DNA from 3 places in the Tessaracoccus aquimaris genome. Region 2 is predicted to be linked to each of the others. Evidence: predicted binding sites of a transcription regulator. Region 2 holds the regulator's gene; each other region holds the start of a gene.
The links. Region 2 encodes LexA, which represses DNA repair genes until DNA is damaged. Its sites were predicted from a motif close to TCGAACANNTGTTCGA; they were not measured.
Positions count from the first base shown of each region.

Region 1: BW730_RS07865 (DUF6504 family protein) is a predicted target of LexA. The motif match lies at 5,878-5,893, and genes of this name have one in related genera.
Region 3: BW730_RS04005 (HNH endonuclease signature motif containing protein) is a predicted target of LexA. The motif match lies at 3,137-3,152, and genes of this name have one in related genera.

Region 1 covers NZ_CP019606.1:1,668,904-1,676,665, forward strand. Annotated here, with positions in the region: gene dinB (DNA polymerase IV) at 57-1,244, opposite strand; gene BW730_RS19225 (helix-hairpin-helix domain-containing protein) at 1,249-2,667, opposite strand; partial or broken gene BW730_RS19230 (hypothetical protein) at 2,724-5,078, opposite strand; gene BW730_RS07860 (SAV_6107 family HEPN domain-containing protein) at 5,078-5,431, opposite strand; gene BW730_RS07865 (DUF6504 family protein) at 5,431-5,733, opposite strand; gene BW730_RS07870 (NADAR family protein) at 6,081-6,659, shown strand; gene BW730_RS07875 (phytoene desaturase family protein) at 6,717-7,661, shown strand; gene BW730_RS19235 (hypothetical protein) at 7,653-7,762, opposite strand, start outside.
Region 2 covers NZ_CP019606.1:1,549,189-1,556,950, reverse strand. Annotated here, with positions in the region: gene BW730_RS07305 (ABC-F family ATP-binding cassette domain-containing protein) at 1-1,348, shown strand, start outside; gene BW730_RS07300 (cation transporter) at 1,434-1,643, shown strand; gene BW730_RS07295 (heavy metal translocating P-type ATPase) at 1,640-3,526, shown strand; gene BW730_RS07290 (Crp/Fnr family transcriptional regulator) at 3,523-4,203, shown strand; gene BW730_RS07285 (phosphoglucomutase/phosphomannomutase family protein) at 4,281-5,708, shown strand; gene lexA (transcriptional repressor LexA) at 5,782-6,516, opposite strand; gene BW730_RS18060 (hypothetical protein) at 6,754-7,083, shown strand; gene nrdR (transcriptional regulator NrdR) at 7,265-7,762, shown strand, end outside.
Region 3 covers NZ_CP019606.1:848,022-855,783, forward strand. Annotated here, with positions in the region: gene BW730_RS03995 (DUF6884 domain-containing protein) at 1-774, shown strand, start outside; gene BW730_RS04000 (GIY-YIG nuclease family protein) at 894-1,709, shown strand; gene BW730_RS04005 (HNH endonuclease signature motif containing protein) at 1,907-3,130, opposite strand; gene BW730_RS04010 (hypothetical protein) at 4,231-4,491, shown strand; gene BW730_RS04015 (IclR family transcriptional regulator) at 4,741-5,571, opposite strand; gene BW730_RS04020 (ABC transporter permease) at 5,777-6,784, shown strand; gene BW730_RS19055 (ABC transporter substrate-binding protein) at 6,777-7,762, shown strand, end outside.

The DNA.
Region 1 (7,762 bases), 120 kb from region 2:
AGGCGGTGATCTTGCGTCGTTGTGGCACGCCTGGATGGTACCGACCCGTTGCCGGTTCAGCCCGCAGCCGTGAGGACGTCGGCGCGCCGGGCCAGCCGGGCGCGCTGCACCGCCTGCGGCCCGAACCGCAGCACCGCACGGTCGATGGCCTCCTCCGCCTCCCCCCAACCGCGGGCCGGCTCGTCGAGAGCGGGTTGCTGGTAGGTCTCGGTCTTTGGCACCAGTTTCTCGACGCGCACCCCGATGCGGCGGATCCGGGCGCGCTGCAGCCCGAGCCTCTCGAACAGGCGCAGCGCCTCGGCGTAGATGTCGTTGGTGCGGTCGGTGTAGGCCTTGAGGGTGCCGGTGCGGGTGATGGTGGTGAAGTCGGCGAAGCGCACCGAGAGGGTTACGGTCCTGCCGACCATCTCCTGCGCCCGCATCCTGCCTGCGGTGCGGTCCGCCATCCGCAGGATCTCGGTGACGACGAGGGCGGGGTCGTCGGTGTCGCGCCCGAAGGTCTCCTGCGATCCGACGCTGTGCTCGGCCGGTTCCCTGACGAGCACCGAGCGGTCGTCGCGGCCCCAGGCGAGGTCGAACAGCAGGCCGCCCTGCCCGTCGCCGAGCGCCCGCTGCAGGGTGGCCTTCGAGGTGTTTGCCACATCGCGCACCGACTCGAGCCCGAGGCGGTGCAACTTGCCCGCGGTGGCCTCCCCCACGCCCCAGATCGCCTCGACCGGCAGCGGGTGCAGGAAGCCGATCACCTGGTCCGCGGTGATCCACACCAACCCGTCGGGCTTTGCCTGTTTGGAGGCGAGCTTCGCGATGAACTTGCTCGGCCCGATGCCGACCGAGCAGGCGATGCCCTGTTCGTCCATCACCTGGGCGCGCAGCCGCTCCCCGATCGCCACCGGGTCACCGCCGAGCCTGCGCAGCGCGGTGGTCAGGTCGATGAACGCCTCGTCGATGGAGGCCATCTCGACCCGATCGGTGACGGTGTCGAAGATCTCGGCGATGCCAGCGGAGACCGCGGTGTAATGGTCGAAGTCGGGATGCACGACGGCGACCTGGGGGCACATCCGGCGGGCCCGGCTGGTGGGCATGCCGGAGGTGATGCCGAAGCGCCGTGCCGGGTAGTTGGCCGACAGCACCACCCCCCTGGTGGAGCCGCCGACGAACATGGGCACGTCGCGCAGTTCCGGGTGCCGTGCCATCTCGACGGAGGCGTAGAACGCGTCCATGTCCACGTGGGCGATCACTGTCACGGGGTCACCTTCCTGAGCTTCCCGGGCTGGAGTGCCACAGCTTCCGCGGCGCCTCGGCGGCCCCGGTGCCCGCGGGCTTGATGTCGGAATAGGGCGACTGCTTGAACCCGCTCGCGTGCACCAGGACGCGGCGACGGCCCATGCCTCCCGCGCGGGTGTGGCGCTGCGGATCGGGCGGCGGCTCGAAGCCCTCTGGCGCTGGCTCGTCCGGGTCGGCGGCTTGGGGCGCGTTCGCGGCGTCGGCGGCCGGGCGGCGCGTCTCCTCCCAGGTGCCGACCAGCGAGTAGCCCTCGGGCACCTCGTCCAGGATGGCGGTGACGGCGGCGATGGCCTCCTCCTCGGTCGCGCCCTGGTTGAGCGCGGCGCGCCACGCCTCGTCGAGGGTGCCGAGGTCCCAGGCGCCGGTGGCGCGGATCGAGATGCCGCGCGGCCCGGTGCGGCGGATCTTGCCGCGTACCAGCAGCATCCACGACGAGAAGACCGTCGCGGCGTAGGGCCCCTGCACGTCCTCGAAGAAGGTGGTGTCGACGGGGCCGGTCGAGTCGTCGAGGGTGAGGAAGATCACGCGCCGCCCGGAGCGGACGGGCGGGGTCTGGGTGGCGACCTTCACGCCCGCGACCAGCACCTCCTCCTGGTTGCGGTGCTGCAGCAGGACGCGCGAACTCGACGCCCCGATGGCGCGCAGCAGCGGCAGGTAGCGGCCCATGATGTGCTGGCTCGCGTCAAGGCCGAGGATCTCCAGTTCGGCCTTGAGCCGCTGGTCGTCGTCCATCTCCGGGAGCCCGGTGACGGCGACATCGGCGGTCGGCTCGGCCTCGGCGTCGCCGAAGTCGAGCGCGGTCTGCACGGCCTGTGCCGCGCGGTCGGCCTGCTGGCGCTGCGCCCTTGCCAACTCGGCGGGGTCGGCGCTGAGCACCTGCTGCCTGCGGCCCTTGGCCCGCGCGGCCACCCGTTCGTCTGCCCGGCGGGCGCGGTGCAGGTCGGCGAGCGCGAGCAGCAGGTCGCGGCGGGTGACCTGGCCGTGCCTGGTGATGGCGGCGCGCCGCCCGATGCCGTAGAGCCGGTCGAAGCCGCCCGCCAGGACGAGCCGCTCGACGACGGGCTCGGCGACCCGTGCCCTCGCCCAGAAGTCACTGAGGGAGGCGAACGGCTGGCCCGCAACGATCCGCTCGATCTCTGGCTCGGAGATGCCCTTGACGTCGGCGAGCGAGAGCCGGATGCCCCACCCGTCGACCTGCGGCAGCCCGTCGGCGGCCGGGATCGCCCCCATCGCGAAGTGCTCCGGCAGCGTCACCGACTCCTCGTCGTCCGTCTCCTCGAGGCGTTCGGCGCGGTACCGGCCGGTGCTGCGGTTGACGTCGAGCCCGAGCACCGAGATGTTCATCCGACGCGCCTCCTCGAGCAGCAGTCGCTTGGGGTACATGCCAGGGTCGTGGGTGAGGATGCCGGAGAGGAAGTGCGCCGGGTAGTGCCGCTTCAGCCAGGCTGACTGGTAGGTGGGCAGCGCGAAGGCGGCGGCGTGCGCCTTGCAGAACCCGAACGAGGCGAAGGATTCGAGGATGAACCAGATCTGTTCGGTGACCTGCTCCCCGTAGCCGCGCTCGACGGCGAGCCTCGTGAACCACTTCCTGACCTTCGCCTGACCCTCGGAGTCGCCGAGCGCGCGGCGCACCTCGTCGCCCTGGGCAAGCGTGCAGCCGGTGACGGCGGCGATGATCATGATGATCTGTTCGTGGAAGACGACCACGCCGTAGGTCTGTTCGAGCGCGGGGATCAGGCTGTCGTGCAGGTACTCGGGCGCCGTCCAGCCCTGCCGCGATTCCAGGAAGGGCGTGACCATGTCGGACTTGACGGGGCCCGGCCGGAACAAGGAGATGTCGACGATCAGGTCGTGGAAGGTCTCGGGGCCGAACTTACCGACCAATTCCCGCTGGCCGGGCGACTCGATCTGGAAGCAGCCGAGCGTGGCCCGGTGGGCGATCATGTCGTAGACCGCCTCGTCATCGAACGGGGCGAGCGCGTCGATGTCGGGCGTGGGGCCCTCCGCTTCGGTGCGGTCGATCTCTTCGAGGGCGTGCGCCATGGCCGACTGCATCCGGATGCCGAGCACGTCCAACTTCAGCAGCCCGAGGTCCTCGACATCGTCCTTGTCGAACTGGCTCATCGGGTAGCCGCCATAGCTGGCCTCGAGCGGGGTGCGCTGCCCGAGCGACGAGTCGCTGAGGATCACGCCGCACGGGTGCAGCGCGATGTGGCGGGGCAGCCCGTCGAGGGACTCGACCAGCCCGAAGAGCATGTCGAGGCGCCGCTCCCCCAGCCCCGCGGCGCGCAACTCGGGCAGGTCGCGCAGCGCGTTGCGGGCGTCGCGGGCCCGGATGTGCGGGAAGGCCTTCGCCATGGCGTCGATCTCGACGGGCGGCAGACTGAGCGCGGCGCCGACGTCGCGGACGGCGTGCCGGACCCGGTAGGTCTCGATCATGGCGACGCAGGCGACGCGCTGCCCCCGAAGGTCTCGAGGATCTTGTCGTAGACCTCGGTGCGGCGCGCCGACTCGACGTCGAGGTCGATGTCGGGCAGCGCCATCCTGAGCGGCGACAGGAAGCGCTCCATGATGAGGCCGTAGCGGATCGGGTCGACCCCCGAGACGCCGAGCGCGTAGTTGACGAGGCTGCCCGCGCCGGACCCCCTGGCCGCGCACCGGATGCCGAGGTCGCGGACCAGCCCGACGACGTCGGCGACGGTGAGGAAGTAGGACTCGAACCCCATCCGGCCGATCACCGACAGTTCCTCGTCGAGGCGGTCGAACACGTCGGCCCCCGGCGAGGCGTAGCGCTCGGCGATGCCCGCCTCGCAGCGCGCACGTAGCGCGGCAGGTGCCTCCTCCGGCGTGGTGCCGAGGGTCTCGAACTCGGGGAGCCGGATCTCGCCGAGCCCGATGTCGCCGATCGGGTCGAGGCGGCAGCGTTCCGCGACGGCCCGGGTGGCGGCGAGCAGCGACGCGCCGTCCGCCCTGCCCGCGAGCCGGGCCGCCTCGTCGGCGGCGATACCCATCGCGGCGCCGTCCTTGAGGTAGCCCTCGGCGTTGCGGCGGTCGATGTTGCGCACGTCGAGCGGCACGAGGCGGCGGGCCGCGTCGAGGACGTCGACGGTGGCGGCCTGCTGCCTGCGCGCCATCCGCACCGCGTTGGTCAGCACCGCAGGCAGGCCCAGTTCGTCGGCGAGCCGGATGATCCCGCCCGCCTGGTGTGCGGAGGTGACGCCGCGGCCGCCTGTCTGGTGGTTGGTGGCGGCGAGCACGAGGCCCCCGCCCAGTTCGGAGCGCCACCGCACCGCTGCCAGCCGCGCCGCCTCCGGATGCCCGGCCGCGATCAGCTCGCCGATCTCGGAATCGGCGCCGAGCAGGACGAGGGTGTCGCGGCCCGCGCAGTGCTGCGCGATGGTCTCGAGAGTGACGACCGGATCGGACCGGTCGCCGGTGAGTTGCGCAGCGGTGATCAGGGAGCAGAGCGCGCCCCAGCCAGCGCGGGAGGTGGCGAGCACCACCGCCCGGGGCAGCCGCTCGTCGCGCAACTGCCCGCCGCGGGCGGCGTTGGGGCGGCGCGGGGGCTGCCACCCTGCGGGCCGCACCGCGAGGTCGACCCCGACGATGGGCGCGACGCCCGCCTGCAGGCACGCCTTCGCGAACCGGATGGCCCCGTACAGGCCGCCGCGATCGGTGATGGCGAGCGCGTCCATGCCGTGCCGGACGGCCTCTGCGACCAGCTCGCTCGGATGCGAGGCGCCGTACTGGAAGGAGTAGCCGGAGGCCACCCTGAGGTGCACGAACTGCTCCATCACACTGCCTCCGCCGCGACGACCCGCTCGCGCCTGCGCAGCCAGCGCGACGCGTCGGCGAGGAACTGGTCGGTGGCGCGCACCATGTCGGCCGCGATCCGCTCGCTCGCGACGCCCGCCTTCGCGGCGGGCGCGTAGACGCCGAAGTAGGCGGCCCATTCACCCAGTTCGGGCGCCGCTGCGGCGAGCAGTTCCCACGCATCGGTGCGGCCGCGGACGCGGCGGGGCGAGGCGGCGATCACCGCGAGCGCGATCTGCTGCGCCGCGCGGTAGGCGACGCCGAACCGCGCCGCTGGCGGGTCGGCGTACTCGGCCTCGATGATGAGCCGCTGGGCATGGCTGAGGTCGATCATCAGTCGAGCACCGCCTGCAGCACCCAGTCCTGCGCGTCGACGGTGCGGGCCAGTTCGTAGACGCCGCGGTGCCCGCCGTTGCCCGCCTCCACCCTCCACACCTCGCGCTCGCCGAGCGGATCGGCTCCGTCCGCCTCGACGGCCTCTCCCCGGAGCGCGCGGGCCTGTTGGCCTGACCACCAGGGCGTCGCCCTGCTCCACCTGCCCTGGACCTCCTTGACCAGCAGCAGCCTGTCGCGCCAGATGAACTGGCGCGGCTGGTCCGAAAACAGCACGTGGATGGGTTCGTCGTAGGTACGCATGGCCGCCTCCCGGGGATCGTTCGATTCTTCGAAAACTGCTCATTCGACCCGGGAGCCCCGGACCGGCGTGGGGGTCGAATCCACGCCGGGCCGGGGCGGCCCATACCCGTTTCGCCTGTTCACACCAGAGCTTCCCCGAACTAATCGAACAGGCGTTCGGATGAAGACAACTATAGGCTCCCCCTCCGACAAGACGTCAAGCCCAACGCGAAGAATTGTGGATAACGCAAAAGTTCTGTCCACAGGCATGGGTCCGGTGGCAACGGCCCGGCCCGCCGGCCTATGACCGGGCATGGGAGGCCGCGTTGTCCGGGCGTGGCGCTACTGTCCAGGAAGGAGGGGAAGCGATGGCAACCGATCGGGAACGTGTACTGCTCGACGCGGCGATCGCGCGCGCCGCGAGCGGTGCGGAACCGGACCCGTTGCTGTTCTGGGGACACACCGGGCGAGCAGGCCAGGTCGGCCGGGAGTGTCTGAGCCAGTGGTACCCGGCCACCTTCGACGTCGACGGCGTCCGCTACGCCAACGCCGAGCAGTACATGATGGCGGGCAAGGCCCGCGTCTTCTGCGACGAGGAGGCGCTTGCCGCGATCCTCGCCGCCGACTCCCCCGAGGAGATGAAGCGCCTCGGGCGCAAGGTGCGCGGCTACGACCGGGAGCGTTGGGAGGCGGCGCGCTTCGCGATCGTGGTCGAGGGAAACGCCGCCAAGTTCGGCAGCCACGACGTGCTGCGCGGCTTCCTCCTCGACACCGGCGACCGCCTGATCGTCGAGGCATCGCCGGCGGATCGGGTCTGGGGCATCGGCCTCGCGGCCTCGGACGAGCGCGCGGGCGATCCGCGTCGGTGGCGGGGGCTCAACCTCCTCGGCTTCGCGCTGATGGAGGCACGCGCCACGCTCCGCGCGGCCGACGCCGGGGGCGACTGACCCGGGCCAACCGTGGCATCATGGGCGCGCCCGCAGCGATGACGTGAGGAGGCGGCGATGGCGAAGGTGAGCGTCCGCGGCGCGACGCTGGCGGCGATGGCGGCGTCGGCGCGCCTGGCTCGCCTCGGGCACGAGGTGACGCTTGTCACCGACGGGTTTCCCATCGACCGCGCGCTGGACGACGCCTCCCCCGTCATCGCGCTGCCCGCCACCTGGAAGGACCTCTTCAAGAAGTCCGGCGGCCACCTGCAGGCCGAACTCAACCGCGCGGGTCTGGAACTGGTGGAGGCGCCGCCGCCGCGCCACGTGCTCTCCGACGGCACGGTGCTCGACCTGCCGACCGAGCGCGGCCCGCAGTTCCGCGCCGTCCGCGACGCGCTCGGCGAGCAGGTCGCGGTCGCCTGGCGCGACCGCCTCGACGACCTCGACACCCTCTGGCACGCCTTCCGCAGGCACGCGCTGGAGGGCAACGAAGCGGTGGTCACCGACGAGCAGCGACGCGCGCTGTGGCTCGAGCGCACCGTCGCCGACGTCGCCGCGCCGCTCGGCCCGCTTGCCGATCTCGCGCTGCGCCTGGTCGACGACCCTGCCTCCCCCGCGCTGCTGGCGCTGCCTCTTGTGGTCGAGCGCTCCTTCGGGCGCTGGCACCTGGTCGACGGCGACGCCACCCCGCAGCCCGCCTCCCGGCTGCTCGGCCTACTCCTCGACCGGATGGCCGAGCGGGGCGTCACGCTCGCAGACGACGCCGACGGCGCGGCGGACATCGACTGTCGCCAGCCCACGCCGCTGGCCCAACCGGTCAGCGCGGAGCAGTGGCTGGCGCTTCCCCCGATCGTCGGGGCCGACGGCGCGCTGCGCGCCTCGGCGGCCTCGCCCGCGGGGCGCGAGCCGTGGGCGCAGTTGGGCAGCGCCGCGCTGGCCGTCTACGAACTGCATGAGCGGTTGACGGGCGAGGACTGCCGCCCCACCAACGTCGCCTTCACGATGCCGCGGCTACCCTGAGCCCTCGTCGCCCTTCGGACGGGACAGCCAGCGCCACGCGATGAGCCCGACCACGACGGCGGCCAGGGCGAGCATCACGAAGTCGGGGATGGCCTCGCCGA
Region 2 (7,762 bases):
CCTCGGCGCCCGCGGCCTCGACCAGGCCATCCGCCGGATGCGGCGCACCGAGGAGACCATGGCCAGCGCCGACGGCGCCGAACGCGACGAGGCCATGTCGGCATACACCCGCGCCGAGGCCGCCTTCCTCGCCGCGGGAGGCTACGCGGCGGAGTCGGAGGCCGCGCGGATCGCGTCGAACCTCGGCCTGCCCGACCGGGTGCTCGGCCAGCCCCTCAAGACGCTCTCCGGTGGCCAGCGGCGCCGCATCGAACTGGCAAGGATCCTGTTCTCCGACGCCGACACGCTCCTGCTCGATGAGCCGACCAACCACCTCGACGCCGACTCCATCGTGTGGCTGCGCAGCTACCTGCAGGGCTTCGCGGGCGGGCTGATCATCATCTCCCACGACACGGCGCTGCTCGAGGCCGTCGTCAACAAGGTCTTCCACCTCGACGCGAACCGCTCCGAAATGGACGTCTACTCGATGGACTGGAAGCGGTACCTGCTGCAGCGCGAGACCGACGAGAAGCGCCGCAAGCGCGAACTGGTCAACGCGGAACGCAAGGCCGCCCAGTTGATGGCGCAGGCGGACAAGATGCGCGCGAAGGCCACGAAGGCCGTCGCGGCGCAGAACATGGCCAAACGGGCCGAGCGACTGCTCGCGGGCGTCGAGGGGGAGCGCGCCGTCGACCAGGTCGCCAAGATCCGCTTCCCCGACCCGGCACCCTCCGGCAAGACGCCCGTGCGGGGATTCGAGCTCAGCAAGTCCTACGGCTCGCTCGAGGTGTTCACCGCGGTCGATCTCGCGGTCGACCGAGGCTCGAAGGTCGTCATTCTCGGCCTGAACGGCGCGGGAAAGACCACCATGCTGCGCGTCCTCTACGGCATCGAGGAGCCGACTGCCGGCCGGGTCGAACTCGGCCACGGCGCGCGCGTCGGGTACTACGCGCAGGAACACGAGACCCTCGACGTCGACCGGTCCGTGCTCGCCAACATGGTCTCGGCCTCGCCCAACCTCAACGACACCGACGTGCGCAAGGTGCTCGGCTCGTTCCTGTTCACGGGCGATGACGTCGACAAGCCGGCCAGGGTGCTCTCCGGCGGCGAGAAGACGCGCCTTTCGCTTGCCATGCTCGTCGTCTCCGCCGCCAACGTGCTGCTGCTCGACGAGCCGACCAACAACCTCGACCCCGCGTCGCGGGCCGAGGTGCTCAGCGCGCTGCGCACCTATGCGGGCGCCGTCGTGCTCGTCACGCACGACCCGGGGGCCGTCGAGGCGCTGCATCCGGACCGGGTGCTTGTGCTGCCGGACGGCGTCGAGGACCTCTGGTCCGAGGACTACGCGGATCTGATCGACCTGGCTTGACGCAGGTCAAGGCGGTTCACGCCGCCAAGCGGTGACATGGGGGTGTCGGGCGATCCGGCCCGCACCCCAGTTCCAGGAGGAACCAATGTCCACCGTCACGCTCACCACCGTCCCCCTCACCTGCCCCAGTTGCATCGCAACCATCGAACGGGGCCTGGCGCGCCGTCCGGGCGTCGACGCCGTCAAGGTCCGCTTCGCCTCCAACGCCGTGCGCGTCGAGTACGACCCCGGCAAGGTGACCCGCGACGACCTCGTCGCCGACCTGGACGCGCTCGGGTACCCGGTGCGGAAATGAACGCCCGCGACGCCTTGACGGCCTCCAGCGGCGCGCTGCTGATCGCCGCGCTGGCCGCGCACGTCACGGGGGCCTCGCAGGTCGCCGCCGTGCTGCTGAGCGTCTCTGCGCTGCTGAGCCTCGGGCCGATCGCGCGGCGCGCGCTGCGCGCCCTTCGGGTGCGGGCCTTCAGCATCGATCTGCTCGTCACGATCGCCATCGTCGGCGCGCTCATCATCGGCGAGGCCACCGAGGCAGCGGTCGTCGGGTTCCTGTTCCTGTTCGGGGCCTGGCTGGAGGCGCGCACCCTCGAACGCACCCGCCGCTCGCTGCTTGCCCTCGTCGCGCTCGCCCCCACCCGCGCGACGATCGATCGCGACGGCGGACGGGTCGCCGTCGACGTCGAGGATGTGCTCCCCGGCGAGCGGGTGATCGTCACCACGGGGGAGCGGATCGCGGTCGACGGGACCGTGCTGACCGGCGACGCATGGGTCGACGAGTCCACGCTCACCGGCGAGCCGAGCCCGGTGCACAGGGTCGCTGGGGAACGCGTCCGCGCGGCCACGCTCCTGACGTCGGGCTACCTGGAGGTCGAGGCCGAACTGATCGGCGCCGAAACCACCTACGGCAGGATCATCGACCTGGTAGAGGAGGCGCAGGAATCGCGCACCAGGCGGCAGCGGTTCCTCGAACGGTTCGCCAGGTACTACACCCCGGGCGTGCTGCTCGCCTCCCTGCTGGTGTTCGCGCTCACCCGGGACGTCGAGTTCGCCCTGGTGTTCCTGGTGATCGCCTGCCCCGGCGCGCTCGTCATCTCCGTGCCCGTCGCCGCCGTCGCGGGCCTCGGCGCCATCGCCAGGCAGGGGGTGCTGATCAAGTCGGGCGAGGCGCTCGAGGCGCTCGCCTCGGCCGACACCCTCGTCGTCGACAAGACCGGGACGCTGACGCTCGGTCGCCCCGCCGTCACCGAGGTCGTCGCGGAGCCAGGCGTCGCGCGCGGGGACGTGCTGGAGAGTGCGGCGGCCGTCGAGTCGGCGAGCGAACACCCCTTGGGCGCCGCCATCGTCGCGGCAGCCAGGACCCGCGGCCTCCCGCTCGGTCGCCCCGAGGACATCTACGTGCTCACGGGCGCAGGCATCTCGGGTCGCCATGAGGGCCGCCGGATCGCCGTCGGCACCCCGGACTTCGTCACCGAGTTCGGCGCCCCGCCAGGGGTCGCGGCGCTGACCCGCGCCGACCGCCTCGAGGAGGAGGGCGCCAGCGTGGTGTTCGTCGCTGACGAGCGCCGACTGCTCGGCCTGATCGCCATCGCCGACCAGCCCCGCGCCGAGGCCGCCGACGCGATCCGGCGGCTCCGGGCGGCCGGGATCGAGCGGGTGGTCGCCCTCAGCGGGGACGCGGACGGCCCGACGAGGCGGGTCGCCGAGGCGTTGGGCGTCGACGAGGCACACGGCAGGCTGCTCCCAGCAGACAAGGCCGCGGCCGTCGCCGACCTGCAGGCCTCAGGTCGCACCGTCGTGATGCTGGGCGACGGCGTCAACGACGCCCCGGCGCTCGCACGGGCCGACGTGGGTGTCGCGATGGGCGTCGGCGGCACGGACGCCTCCGTCGAGACGGCCGACGTCGTCCTCCTCGGCGACAGGCTCGATCAGTTCGCGCACGCGAGGCGGGTGGCCCGGGCGACCGTGCGCGTGATGCGGCAGAACACGGCGCTCGCGCTCGCCACGGTCGCCGTACTGCTGGTGGGGGTCCTGAGCCGCGACATCGGGTTGGCGGGTGGCATGCTGGTGCACGAGGCGAGCGTGCTGCTGGTGATCGTGAACGCGCTGCGCCTGACGAGAATGCGCGGGCCGGCCGCCACGGAGGCGTCGAGGCTCCCGCTGGTCGAGGAGGCGAGGCGATGACCCATCGGGGCTCCTGCGTCGGCCGGGTGCCGATCTTCGCGGGGCTGACCGCCGCCCAACAGGGCGAGGTCGCCCGGCTTGCGAGGCCGTTGCGGCTCGACAGGGGCGAGGTGGCCCAACGCCCCGGCGAGCGCGCCGGCACCTTGCTGGTGGTGCACTCCGGCGCACTTCGCGTGTCGAGGGTTGCGCCGGGCGGGCAGGAGCAGGTCCTGCGGGTTCTGCACCCCGGCGACTTCGTCGGGGAGATCGGCTTCGTCACCGGAGACGCGGACGACCGGCTCGCCGTCAGCGTCGAGCCGGCAGAGGTGTGCAGTTTCCGACACCGGGATCTGGAGGACCTGGTGAACCGGTTCCCCGACATCGGGCTGCGGATGCTGCGGGCCGTCACGCGGCGACTGTCAGCGGCGGAGGCGTCGCTCGCGGCGGTGAGCGGGGTCGACGCCGGCGCGCGGGTCGCGGGCTACCTGCTGGAACTGCCCGCCCGGTGGAGCGACGGTCGCCCCGCCGTCACCTTCCCGGTGCCGAAGCGCGACGTCGCCTCGCTGCTCGGACTGAGCCCGGAGACGCTCAGCAGGCGTCTGGGTGCCCTCAGCAGGGCAGGCCTGATCCGCGTCGACAAGGCAACCGTCGAACTGCACGACCCGGAAGCTTTGGCGAGGATCGCCGAGACACAGTGAGCGACGTGTGCATGATGGTTGCGCATTCGCTCGTTAGGATGACCGGCTCTCCGGGGGGCCCGGTCTACTGTTGAGGCGTGGCACGAATCAACTTTGGCACTGGCGGCTGGCGGGCAATCATCGGAGACGAGTTCATCAGGGCGAACGTGCGGCTGCTCAGCGCAGCCCTCGCGGCTCGGATGCGCGACGAGGGCGTCGCGGACGAGGGGATCGTGATCGGTTACGACCGCCGGTTCCTCTCGGACGTCGCGGCGCAGTGGGCGGCGGAGGTGTTCGCCGGGTACGGCATCCCGACAAAGGTGATCAAGGTCGCCCAGGCGCCGACCCCGCTGATCATGTGGACGGTCAAGGACCAGAACCTGCCGTACGGCATGGCCATCACCGCGTCCCACAACCCCGCGCTGTACAACGGCATCAAGGTGTTCACCCGCGGCGGCAAGGACGCCGACGAGGACGTGACGCTCGACGTCGAGCGCCGGATGGAGGCCCTCGAGGGCGCGCCGGAGGCCGACATCGCCTCGATCGCCTACCCCAAGGCCATCGCGACGGGTGCCGTCGAGGAGATCAACACCTTCAACGGCTACATCGACTCGATCATCTCCCAGATCAACATGGAGGCGATCCGCGAGGCGGGGCTCAAGGTCGCGCTCGACCCGATGTTTGGCGTGTCGAAGACCTCTCTCCAGACCATCCTGATGACCGCCCGCGTCGACGTGGAGGTCATCAACGACCGCCACGACACGCTCTTCGGCGGCAGGCTCCCGTCGCCGACCTCCCACACGCTGCAGGCGCTTTCGCGCTACGTGGTGGAGAACAAGTGCGACCTCGGCATCGCCACCGACGGTGACGCCGACCGGATCGGCATCATCGACGACCTGGGCAACTTCCTGCACCCCAACCAGTTGCTGGTGATCCTCTACTACTACCTGCTCAAGTACAAGGGTTGGAAGGGCGCGGTCGTGCGCAACGTCGCGACCACCTCGCTGCTTGACGACGTCGCCACGATGTTCGGCGAGGAGTCCCACGAGGTCCCCGTCGGATTCAAGTGGATCTCCGGCAAGATGCTCGAGACCGACGCCATCATCGGCGGCGAGAGCTCCGGCGGCCTCACGGTGCGCGGCCACATCTCCGGCAAGGACGGCATCTACGCCGCCGCGCTGCTCGTCGAGATGATCGCGGTCGTCGGCAAGCCCATGAGCCAGATCTACAAGGAGATCGTCGGCCAGTTCCCGCCGCACTACATGGCAGAGACGGACTTCTCATTCGACCCGGAGCGCAAGCCGGAGATCCTCAACACGCTGATGGTCGAGAAGCGGCTGCCCGAGTTCTCCGAGCCCGTCGTGCGCACCTCCTACGAGGACGGCTGCAAGGTCTACTTCGAGGACGGTTGGATCATCGCGCGCTTCTCGGGCACCGAGCCGCTGCTGCGCATCTTCTGCGAACTCCCCGACCGGGAGCGGGCCGAGCGCTGCTGCGACGAGTTCCGCGCATTCCTGGGCCTCTGAGCCCCTAGACGAAGGCGGCCGACGCGTTGGCGTCGGCCGGTTCCTTCGTCTTCGCCTTGGCGTTGGCTCCTGCTCAGAGCTTGCGCATCACCGCGACGACCTTGCCCATGATCTGCGCGTGGGTGCCGTCGATGGGGGAGTACCGCTCGTTGTGCGGCAGCAGCCACACCTCGCCGTCCCTGCGGCGCAGCGTCTTGACGGTGGCCTCGTCGTCAAGGAGGGCCGCCACGATGTCGCCGTTGATGGCGTCGTTCTGCCTGCGCACCACGACCCAGTCGCCGTCGCAGATCGCCGCCTCGATCATCGAGTCGCCCTTGACCTCGAGCATGAAGATCTCGCCATCGCCGACCAACTGCTTCGGAAGCGCGAACACGTCGTCGACCTGCTGCTCCGCAAGGATCGGCCCGCCCGCCGCGATGCGGCCAAGCAGGGGAGCCGCGACGGAGCGGGGCGCCGAGTCGAAGTGCTGCGTCGGGTCGAGGTCCTCGGAGCTTTCGCCCGGCATCTGGACTACGACGGCGCGGGGCCGGTTCGGATCGCGGCGCAGGAACCCCTTCTCCTCCAGCACCTTGAGTTGGTAGGCGACCGACGACGTCGACGCCAGGCCGGCGCGCGTGGCGACCTCGCGGATGCTCGGTGGATAACCGACCTCCTCGATCGACTCGCGGATCACCTGGAGGATCGCCATCTGGCGCGCGGTGAGGCCGTGCAGGTCCTCCGGGCCGTCCGGCAGCGGGGTGATGCTGCCGAACTCGGCGGCGAGCGAGGCGTTGGTGGGCCGTCCGCGGCGTGGGGTCTTGTCGGGCATGGACCCACTGTAGCCGCTGAACGAACGTGTGTTCGAAATTGGGCAGCGTGTCTTCGCTTCTCCCTGACTGCGTCCTGGTCGCGGGACGACACGCCGAAACGAAACTGTCGGAGGCGTCGTGTTGAGTGCTTCTTGAGGGCGACGCGACACGTGGATCGAACGGATGTTCCATTTCGAGAGTCGAGGCGCTAAGCTCAGTAATCGAACAGTTGTTCTAGGACGAGAGGGGTGGTCCCCATGGCCGCTGCAGTTTCTTTCCAGGTCGTTGACGCAGGGTCCCGCAGAGTCGTCACCGTTACGCCTGCCGGCCGCCCCGATCTCCGCCTCCCCGTCGCCCACCCCAGGCGTGGCGAGCGCCCCGGCGCGACCGCTAGGGTCGCCTCGTGCGTCGCCTCCCGTCCGGCGCCCAGGTCGCCGTGGCTTGTCGCAAAGGTGGCGCTGGTCGGTGCGCTGACCGTCGTCGGTGGGGCGATGTGCGTCGGTCAGTTCGCGGCCAACGCCACACCCGATCCGGCGTTCGAGTACGTCGCCGGAGACCCGGGCTGGGCGCACGTCACGCAGCCGTGAGCGTGGCCTAGTCAGCGCTTCGGCGTGTCGCCCCTGGAGTGCTTGTCTGGGGTGCCGGGCCAGCCTAGAATTCCTATATCTAGTGGTTCTGGGCGTGTCGCTACACAAGGGCTTGTGGTTTTGAGCTGAACGTGGCACCTTGGTACCTCCGCAGGGGATTCACGAGGGAAGGTCCACGACAATGCACTGCCCGTTCTGCAGGCACGGCGACACCAAGGTGTCGGATTCGCGTGCCACAGAGGATGGTTCGGCCATCCGGCGCAGGCGTGCATGCCCGATGTGTGAGCGCAAGTTCACCACCGTCGAGCAGATCGTGCTGACCGTCGTGAAGCGCTCCGGGGTCGTCGAGGCGTTCAGCAGGGACAAGGTCATCCGTGGGGTGTCGAAGGCCTGCAAGGGTCGTCCCGTGACACCCGCGCAGTTGGCATCGCTCGCCCAGCGGGTCGAGGAGTCGCTGCGTGCCTCAGGGTTCGCGGAGATCCCGTCCGAGAAGATCGGGGTCGCCATCCTTGGGCCGCTCGAGGAGTTGGACGCCGTCGCGTACCTGCGCTTCGCAAGCGTCTACAAGAACTACGACTCGGTCGACGACTTCCAGAGAGAGATCGACACGCTGCGACTCAGCGTGTCGCAGCAACCGCCGCAGGGCAGTCAGGTCCTCGTCGGCGCGCTCAGCCAGGAA
Region 3 (7,762 bases), 700 kb from region 2:
GGCCGCGAGTACCGAGCCAGATGGGGCACCAAGGTCGCCGAACAGTTGGAGGCCAAGCTTGGTTCGCTCTCAGGTGTGACCGTTGATGTGCACGCCGGGTCTGCCTATGTGATGGCTGCACATGAGCCGCTCACGCTGCGCGGGGCTACCGTGTTGGACCAGCTTCAGGGACTGTCCTTCGGGCACAGGCTCTCCTGGTACGTGAAGCGGGCGGCAGAGCCGGCGCCGATCTCCGAGGTAACAGCCCTGCTTCGGGAACAGCCGAAGGCTCTCACCCCTGATCGCATCCTTGCGCTGCAGGGGGCGGGCCTTCGGTCTCCGGGTGTATACAGCTGGTGGGTCGATGACTCTGGAGCTCGCGACCTCAGCGATGGGCTCGGCCATGACATCGAGCCGGGACTCATCTACGCAGGCCTTGCAGGCGCCACGCGCAGCGGCGGGGCTCTGTCGTCCAACACTCTCTGGGGGAGGATCGCGACGATGCATCTCGGCAAGCGCCGCGATCTCTCGACCCTGAGGCTCAGCCTCTTCTCGGTGCTGGCTGAGACCTTTGGAGCACAAGCCGTCAGCGAGACCGAGCTCACACGATGGATGCACGCGCACCTTCGGGTCCTCGCAGTCCCGGTCGCAGACGCGGACTCTCTGGGTGCTCTCGAGTCCGCGGTGCTGGCCGAACTCGACCCGCCACTCAACCTGGCGAAGATGCCGAAAACGCCACTCCGAGCCCGGCTCTCCGAGCTACGCAAAGAGCACGCGGCCTCGACCGAGGGCTGAGCGCGCTGGCCATCTGTGCAGGCGGAGCGGCATGGTGTTGGATAAGACAGGTAGTAGAAGGCCAACTGCCGCGGCTCAGGCTCTCTGAACGGGATTGCGCGGCTCCGAAGGAGGACAACGTGGCGCTGACGCTCGGCCCAATCCTGCACGACGCCGGGATCGATCCATCTGACGTGCTTGTCATCCGGCACGCTTTCACGCGTGAGCAGGAGGACACCGGGCGCCTCGGGCTACATGCCGACTCCACAGCCGAGGAGATCCTTGCGTACACCGGCCAGCAGTCGGTGAGCCCCCTGGGATTCCCGGCAAATCCTCCGAGACTCTGGGTCGTCTTCATCAAAGAAGGTGGCGATCGAGCCCGCCTCTGGTCCGTCCTGGAGAACCGTGGAGAGGTCTCGCGCGACGAAGAGCTTCGCTACTTCGACCTCGCGCACACGCAGCAGCATCTCGCCGATCTGTGGGAGCGGCTCGTAATCGGCTGGCGAGTCCCACGAAGGTGGTTCGTCAACGGCGCAACGGCAGCGGTCTATCCCGTCGTTGAGATCGCGGACGCCCAGCCGATTCCGTTTCCTGGGTTCGACCGGCTCATCCTCGACTACGTCCAGCTCCAGGCGGTCATGAGGGAACACCGGTACGCGTCGTGGCGAACAGCTCTCTCGTCAGTTGTCGGCATCTACCTGATCACCGACACCCGAGATGGCAGGCAGTACGTGGGTAAGGCCGATGGGGCGGAGTCGATCAGCCAGCGGTGGAGAGCGTACGCGGCCAATGGACATGGCGGGAATGTCGAGTTGCGCGGAATGGATCCAACAGGCTTCCGCTACTCGGTCCTGAGGGTGTTTGACCCGGCCACGCCGACCAAGGTGGTCGACGCCGCCGAGACTCACTTCAAGCGGGCGCTCGACACCCGTGCGCATGGGCTTAATCGCAACTAGGCGCAGAGGGCGTCGGCGGCGGATGCGATGAACCGTCGTAGAAGGCGCGAGTGCGCGGACCCCTCGACAGGCTCGGGGAGCGGGGCGACCGTCCGCAGGAACGTGCCGGTTACCGGGGTGGCTTTCGGCCTCGTTAGGCCGGGATGTCGAGAGAGCGCGCGCCTGATGCCCCGCGCCGCCGGCCAAGGGCGGGATGGCTAGGCGGCGGTGATGGGCGGGCCGAAGTCGAGGTAGCGGGTGTCCAAGGGCCAGCCTCGGATGGGTTGGGCCTCGGGCGGCGGGTGCGTTGGCGCCGGCGGGTCGTGGGGGAGTGCCGGCCGGATCGGGTGTCCGTAGCGGCCGAGGAAGGTGAGCCCGTCGGGAGTGGTCGGGGTGCCTTCGATGGTGAAGTTCCCCTGGTGATGTTCGCGGTGGTGGCGCGGGCAGAGCGAGAGCACTGTCTCGATGTCGGTGGCTCCGCCGTCGGCCCAGTGGGTCAGGTGGTGGTTCTCCAGGAAGCGGGTGGTGGTGCAGCCGGGGTAGCGACAGCCCTGGTCGCGGTCCTCGACGAGTGCCCGGGTGCGGCTCGGGACGATGCGCATGGCCCGTCCGACGGAGACCGGGGACGCGTTCTCGAGCCAGACGGGCCGGACGGTGCCCTCGCAGGTTAGTTTCCGGAGCAGGTGGCGGGGGAGGGCGCCCTGCTTCTTGATCCAACCGCGTCCGTCGGTCTCGAGGTGGACCAGCACCTTGTAGTGGTCGCGTCGGGAGGGGGACTCGACGGCTGTGAGGGAGCGGGAGGCCATCTCGAGGAGCGCGTCGGCCAGCGTGGCGGTGGCGTCACCCGCGGTGAACAGCGCGTCCTTGGCCTCGCGGAGTGCGGTCTCGACGAGCGCGCCGTCGAGCGGGTCGGCCTCGAAGTGCAGGCGGAAGCGGCCGTCCTGGGTGCCCATGCTGAGGGTGGGACCGTCATCGATCGCGGTGACTGTGCCGGAGGGTAGCTCCTCGTCCTGGGTAGGCGCGACATCCTCGGCTGGAAAGTGATAGCGCGGAAGGACTCGGCGCAGTTGCGGGACGGTCGCGGCCTCGACGAAGCCGGTGACGGCGTGCGCGTGGCTGAGTGGGACGTGCTTGGCGACGACCGCGAGTTGGTCGACGCTGATGCTGCCCGAGTGGAGACGTCGCTCGAGTTCGGGGAAGTCGCCTTGGCGGCGGGCGATGGTGACGATCTCGCGGGCGCGGACGGGGGAGAGCGCGCAGCGCAGCATCAGCCAGTGCTCGGGGGAGACGATGCCCTCGCCGGCCCAAGCGTTGGTTGCGATGACCTGGGCGGTGAGATCGACGAGTTCGGCGTGGAGTTGCGCGAGCTGACCGGCGAGAAGCTCGGCCCGGCGGGACGCGACCTCCCACTGCTCGATGCTCGGGTACTCCATCAGGTCCATGCTTAATCGTACACCCGTTCTATTTCGTTGACGAGGGGTTTCCCGGAAATCCGCAAACTTCCTGATGCGCGTGAATGCCTCTGAGCTTGGCGGCTGGAGGTGATCGCTCCGAGCCTGCCGAGGGTCCCTTGCCTGTCGGTCGCATGTAGTCGCCGGGCGATGTGGGTTGCCGACGCTTCGAGTCGGCCCGCGGCCTCAGCCCGGATCAAGGAACGGCGTTGCCCACTGGCGGGCTAGGTCGGTTCCCGGGTGCGTGGGTGATCTCTCCGCCGGGTCGCAGGGTCGTCTGCCCGGACGAGGCGGAGATGATGCTTAAGGGGTCGCCTAGCGGGCGGCGCCCACTGTGGCCCGCGTGCGGTGGTTTGGGCTGATCCCAGTCGACCGGACAGGCCAACCGTGCTCGATGAAGATCGGCCCAGCCGCCTGTGCGAGCGATTGGAGCTCTCGAATGCCGTGGAGACGGACTGGCAGCCGAACTGGTGCAGCGTCATTTCGTACGCCACCTGTATGTGTTGCCCGCTGAGCCCTTCGCTGGCGATGGCGTGCAGGCTGCCTGCGCGGTGCTTCTGGCCTCGCAGGGGGACGCGGTGCATGGGTGTCTCGGCCCGCTTCTGTGGTTGTGGAAGAGCGCCAGGCGGGCTTCACCGCGGCCTTCGGTGTGTGAGTGGTCGCACGTTGGTGTGCGAAGTTGGGGTGGGCCATGAGGCGGCCACGCCACACCGGCGCGGAAGTCCCTTGGCTGAGCCCAGGGGGCCCGCTGAGTCGCAGCGGTTGGCGAGTTTCGCGGCGGAGAGCATCGACGAGGTTGATGGCACAGGTAGTGCTCGAGCCCGCCTCTGCGGACCTTAGGGCTATCGCTTCGCGCCGTCTCAAGAGGCGGTGGGGGTTCTGGGGCCCGAAGGAGTCGGTCGTATCAGTTGTAGCCTGATCGGACAATGAGACTCGTCGCCAGAGAGGTGTGAGCATGGTGTTCAGGCAAGGTGAACGTTGGTCCCCTTCGTTGCTTCGGCGGGGTTCGACGAAGGCGCTTTGCGCGGCCCGCCGCGAAGGCTCCTCGAGGGAGTTGCCGGAGAGTGTCACTCAGATGATCGAGGATCGGTGTGCAGATGTGGTCTGATGAGGCGGAGGTGAAGGTTGACTATGACCCGAGCGCGAACGCTGCTGCGATCACCTTCGCCGCTTTCCCCAAGGTGGGGACGCTGACTGACATCCCGGTTTTCGAGAACGGTGAGCTCACAGCGATCCTGACCTTTGTTGATGGCAAGTTGATTCAACTTCAGTTGCTTGATGCGCAGACTCAGCTTCCTGCCGAGATGATGCCAAGTCGTCGTCTCCCTGATGATCTGCTGCCTCCGGAATAGGGTCTCGGGTCGGACGAATCAGACGCAGATCAGGTCAGTGGAAGCTGTGACGTGGGGGCGTGGCGCCCGGGTCAGGGAGATAGCGAACGCTGAAGGGCTTGCCAAGGGTCGACGCCGTCGGCGCAAGGGTCTCTCACATCGGGGTCTGGCTGTGTCACCGCCGGCCGAGGTCGGCCAGCACGCTCTCGGGCCGCACCATGTGCGGTGGTGGCTTCGGGGGGTTCGTCTTCTGGTCCCGTCGGCTGGCCGTCACGAGGTGCCAGTCTCCGGGCGCCGGGCGTCGTCGTCGGCCGGCGGGACCGCCCTCGATGACAGCAGGGCGCCGATCCGCTCCGCAGTGCGCAGCGTCGCCGCGACGTGGTCGCGGATGTCGCCCAGGTTCTCGCGCTTGTGCTCGCCGATGCTCACGGAGCCGACCGGGCGACCGAGCATGAACACCGGGGCGGCGACCGCGCGCGTGTTCTTGTCGTACTCGCCCTCCGAGTAGGCCCACCCGCGCTCGGCGACCTCGATCATCTGCGCCTCGATCGCCGTCGCGTCGTCCGAGGTGAGGTCGCTGAACTTCGCCAAGGGAATCGTGTACATCAGCGCCTGCCTGGTGGCCGCGTCCAGGGTCGCGAAGTAGGCCTTCGCGGTGGCGCCGGCGTGCGCCGGGTACAGTTCGCCGACCAACGGGTGGTTGCGCATCGGGCCAGCCCCTCCATCGACGGCGGCGACGCAGCGCACATAGGCGCCGTCGGCCACCGCGAACACCGCCGTCCGTCGCGACTCCACGGCCAGCCAGGCCAGGAACGGCTCGACCAACTGGGCCATGCCGCCGCGGCGCTCCCACGTCGACGCGATCCGCCACAGCGCAGGCCCGAGGTGGTAGCGACGCGTGGTCGGATCGGCGTGCAGGAAGCCGCGCTTGGCCAGGGTCGCGAGCAGGCGTTGCGCCGTCGACTTGTCCAGGTCCAGTTCGCGGGCCAGTTCCATCACGCCCCAGTCGGTGCGGGCGCCGGTGAACGACAGCAGGATGCTCAGCGCGCGGTCGACCGTCTGCAGAGTGCCCGCGCTGCTCTGCCCTGAGGTTGCCGTCACGGATGTCTCCTTCGACTCGAAAGGGTGCGCCCCCGGCCGCCGCGACCCCGCGACGCACGCCTGAAGGGCGGTTTCTTTTCCCAAGTCTCTCATATACAGAGAATGCGTTGCGCTAGACGGGTTGGAAATCAATAGTTGTGCAATCTCGTCCCCCTGGTCGCCCACCACGCCGAGCGGGGAACCACTGTCCAGCGAAGGAGCAACAGTGCGCACCATTCTCCGGCGGATAGCCGCGATGGTCCCCACCCTGCTGGGCGTCATCGTGTGCATCTTCCTGATCACCCGGGTGCTGCCCGGCGACCCGGCGCGCACGCTCGCCGGGGAGAACGCGGCGGACAGCGTCGTGGAGAAGCTCCGCGAGCAGATGGGCCTCAACAAGCCCGTCTGGGAACAGTTCGTCGACTACTTCGCAGGCCTGCTGCGCGGCGACCTCGGCTTCGCCTGGCACACCGGGCGACCCGTCGCGGAGGACTTCGCGCTGCGCTTCCCGGCCACCGTCGAACTCGGTCTCGCGGCCCTCGCGATCGGCATCCTCGTCGGGGTGCCGCTCGGCATCCTCGGTGCGACCCAGCGAGGCAGGCTCGCCGACCACGCGACCCGCATCATCTCGCTTCTCGGCGCCTCGATGCCGCTGTTCTGGCTCGGCCTGCTGGTCATCTCGATCTTCTACGGCTCGCTCGGCTGGATGCCAGCGCCGGTCGGACGGATCGCCGACACCGTCAACCCTCCGACGACGATCACCGGCTTCTACGTCCTCGACAGCCTCCTCACGGGGGACTCGGTCGCGCTGGCCAGTTCGTTGTCGCACCTGATCTGGCCCGCCATGGTGCTCTCGGTAGGCGCCACCGCGATCATCTCGCGAATGACCCGCTCTGCCATGTTGGAGGTGCTGGGCCAGGACTACATCCGCACCGCTCAGGCCAAGGGCATGGGCCCGGGCAAGGTGGTCGGGGCGCACGCGCTGAAGAACGCAGGCCCGTCGATCGTCACCATCGTCGGCCTCGAACTGGGGCACCTGCTCGGCGGCGCCGTCATCACAGAGACCATCTTCTCCTGGCCCGGAGTGGGCGGCTACGTCGTGCACTCCATTGAGGCGACCGACTACGCGCCTGTCCAGGCGATGACGCTGATGGCCGCCGTGATCTACCTCGTGGTCAACCTGCTGGTCGACCTCTTGCAGCCGATCTTCGACCCGAAGGTGCGAAATGCCTGACACCGCGGCCCGCGAACGCACCACCGGCACCGGCGCACTGACGCTGCTGCTGCGCAACCCGTCGGCGATGGTCGGCGCCGCGATCATCGCGATCTGGACGATCGGCGGCCTCGTCACGCTCGTCTGGACGCCGTACCCGCCCAACGCCACCGACGTCGGCCCCCTGCTGCAGCCACCGAGTGCCGCGCACTGGTTCGGCACCGACAACTACGGCCGCGACCTGCTCTCCCGGGTGCTCGCCGGGGCGCGCGTGTCGCTCTGGACCGGCCTGATCGCCGTGGCAGTCTCGCTCGCGATCGGCCTGCCGATCGGCGCGATCGCCGGCTACTTCCGCGGCGCGCTCGGCATGGTCCTGATGCGCCTGATGGACATGCTGCTGTCCTTCCCGTCGCTGCTGCTCGCCATGGCGCTCGCCGTCGCTCTCGGCCCCGGCCTCTCGTCCGCGATGATCGCCGTCGGCATCGTCGGCATCCCAGAGTTCGCCCGCATCATGTACTCCCAGACGGTGTCGCTGCGTGAACGCGAGTTCGTCGAGGCGTCCCGCGCCATCGGGCTGACCGACGCCGTGATCCTGTTCCGCCACATCCTTCCCAACGGCCTCGTGCCGATCATGGTGCGCTGCGCGCTGGGGATGGGCTACGCGATCCTGACGGCCGCCGCGCTGAGCTTCATCGGCCTCGGCGCTCAACCCCCGCTCGCCGAATGGGGCGTGATGATCTCCGACGGACGCGGCTTCATCATCTCCGGCGAATGGTGGATGACCTTCTTCCCCGGCCTCGCGATCGCCTCGTCGATCCTCGGCTTCAACCTCCTCGGGACGGTCTCCGCGACATCCTCGACCCCAGGCTGCGCACCTCCGCGCGATGACCGACGACTACCCCAAGAGCCCCAGAAACCACGAAAGGCCACGCATATGAACACCAGGATCCGCTTAGCGGGCATCCTCGCTGCGGTAGCGCTGACCGCCGCGGCATGCGC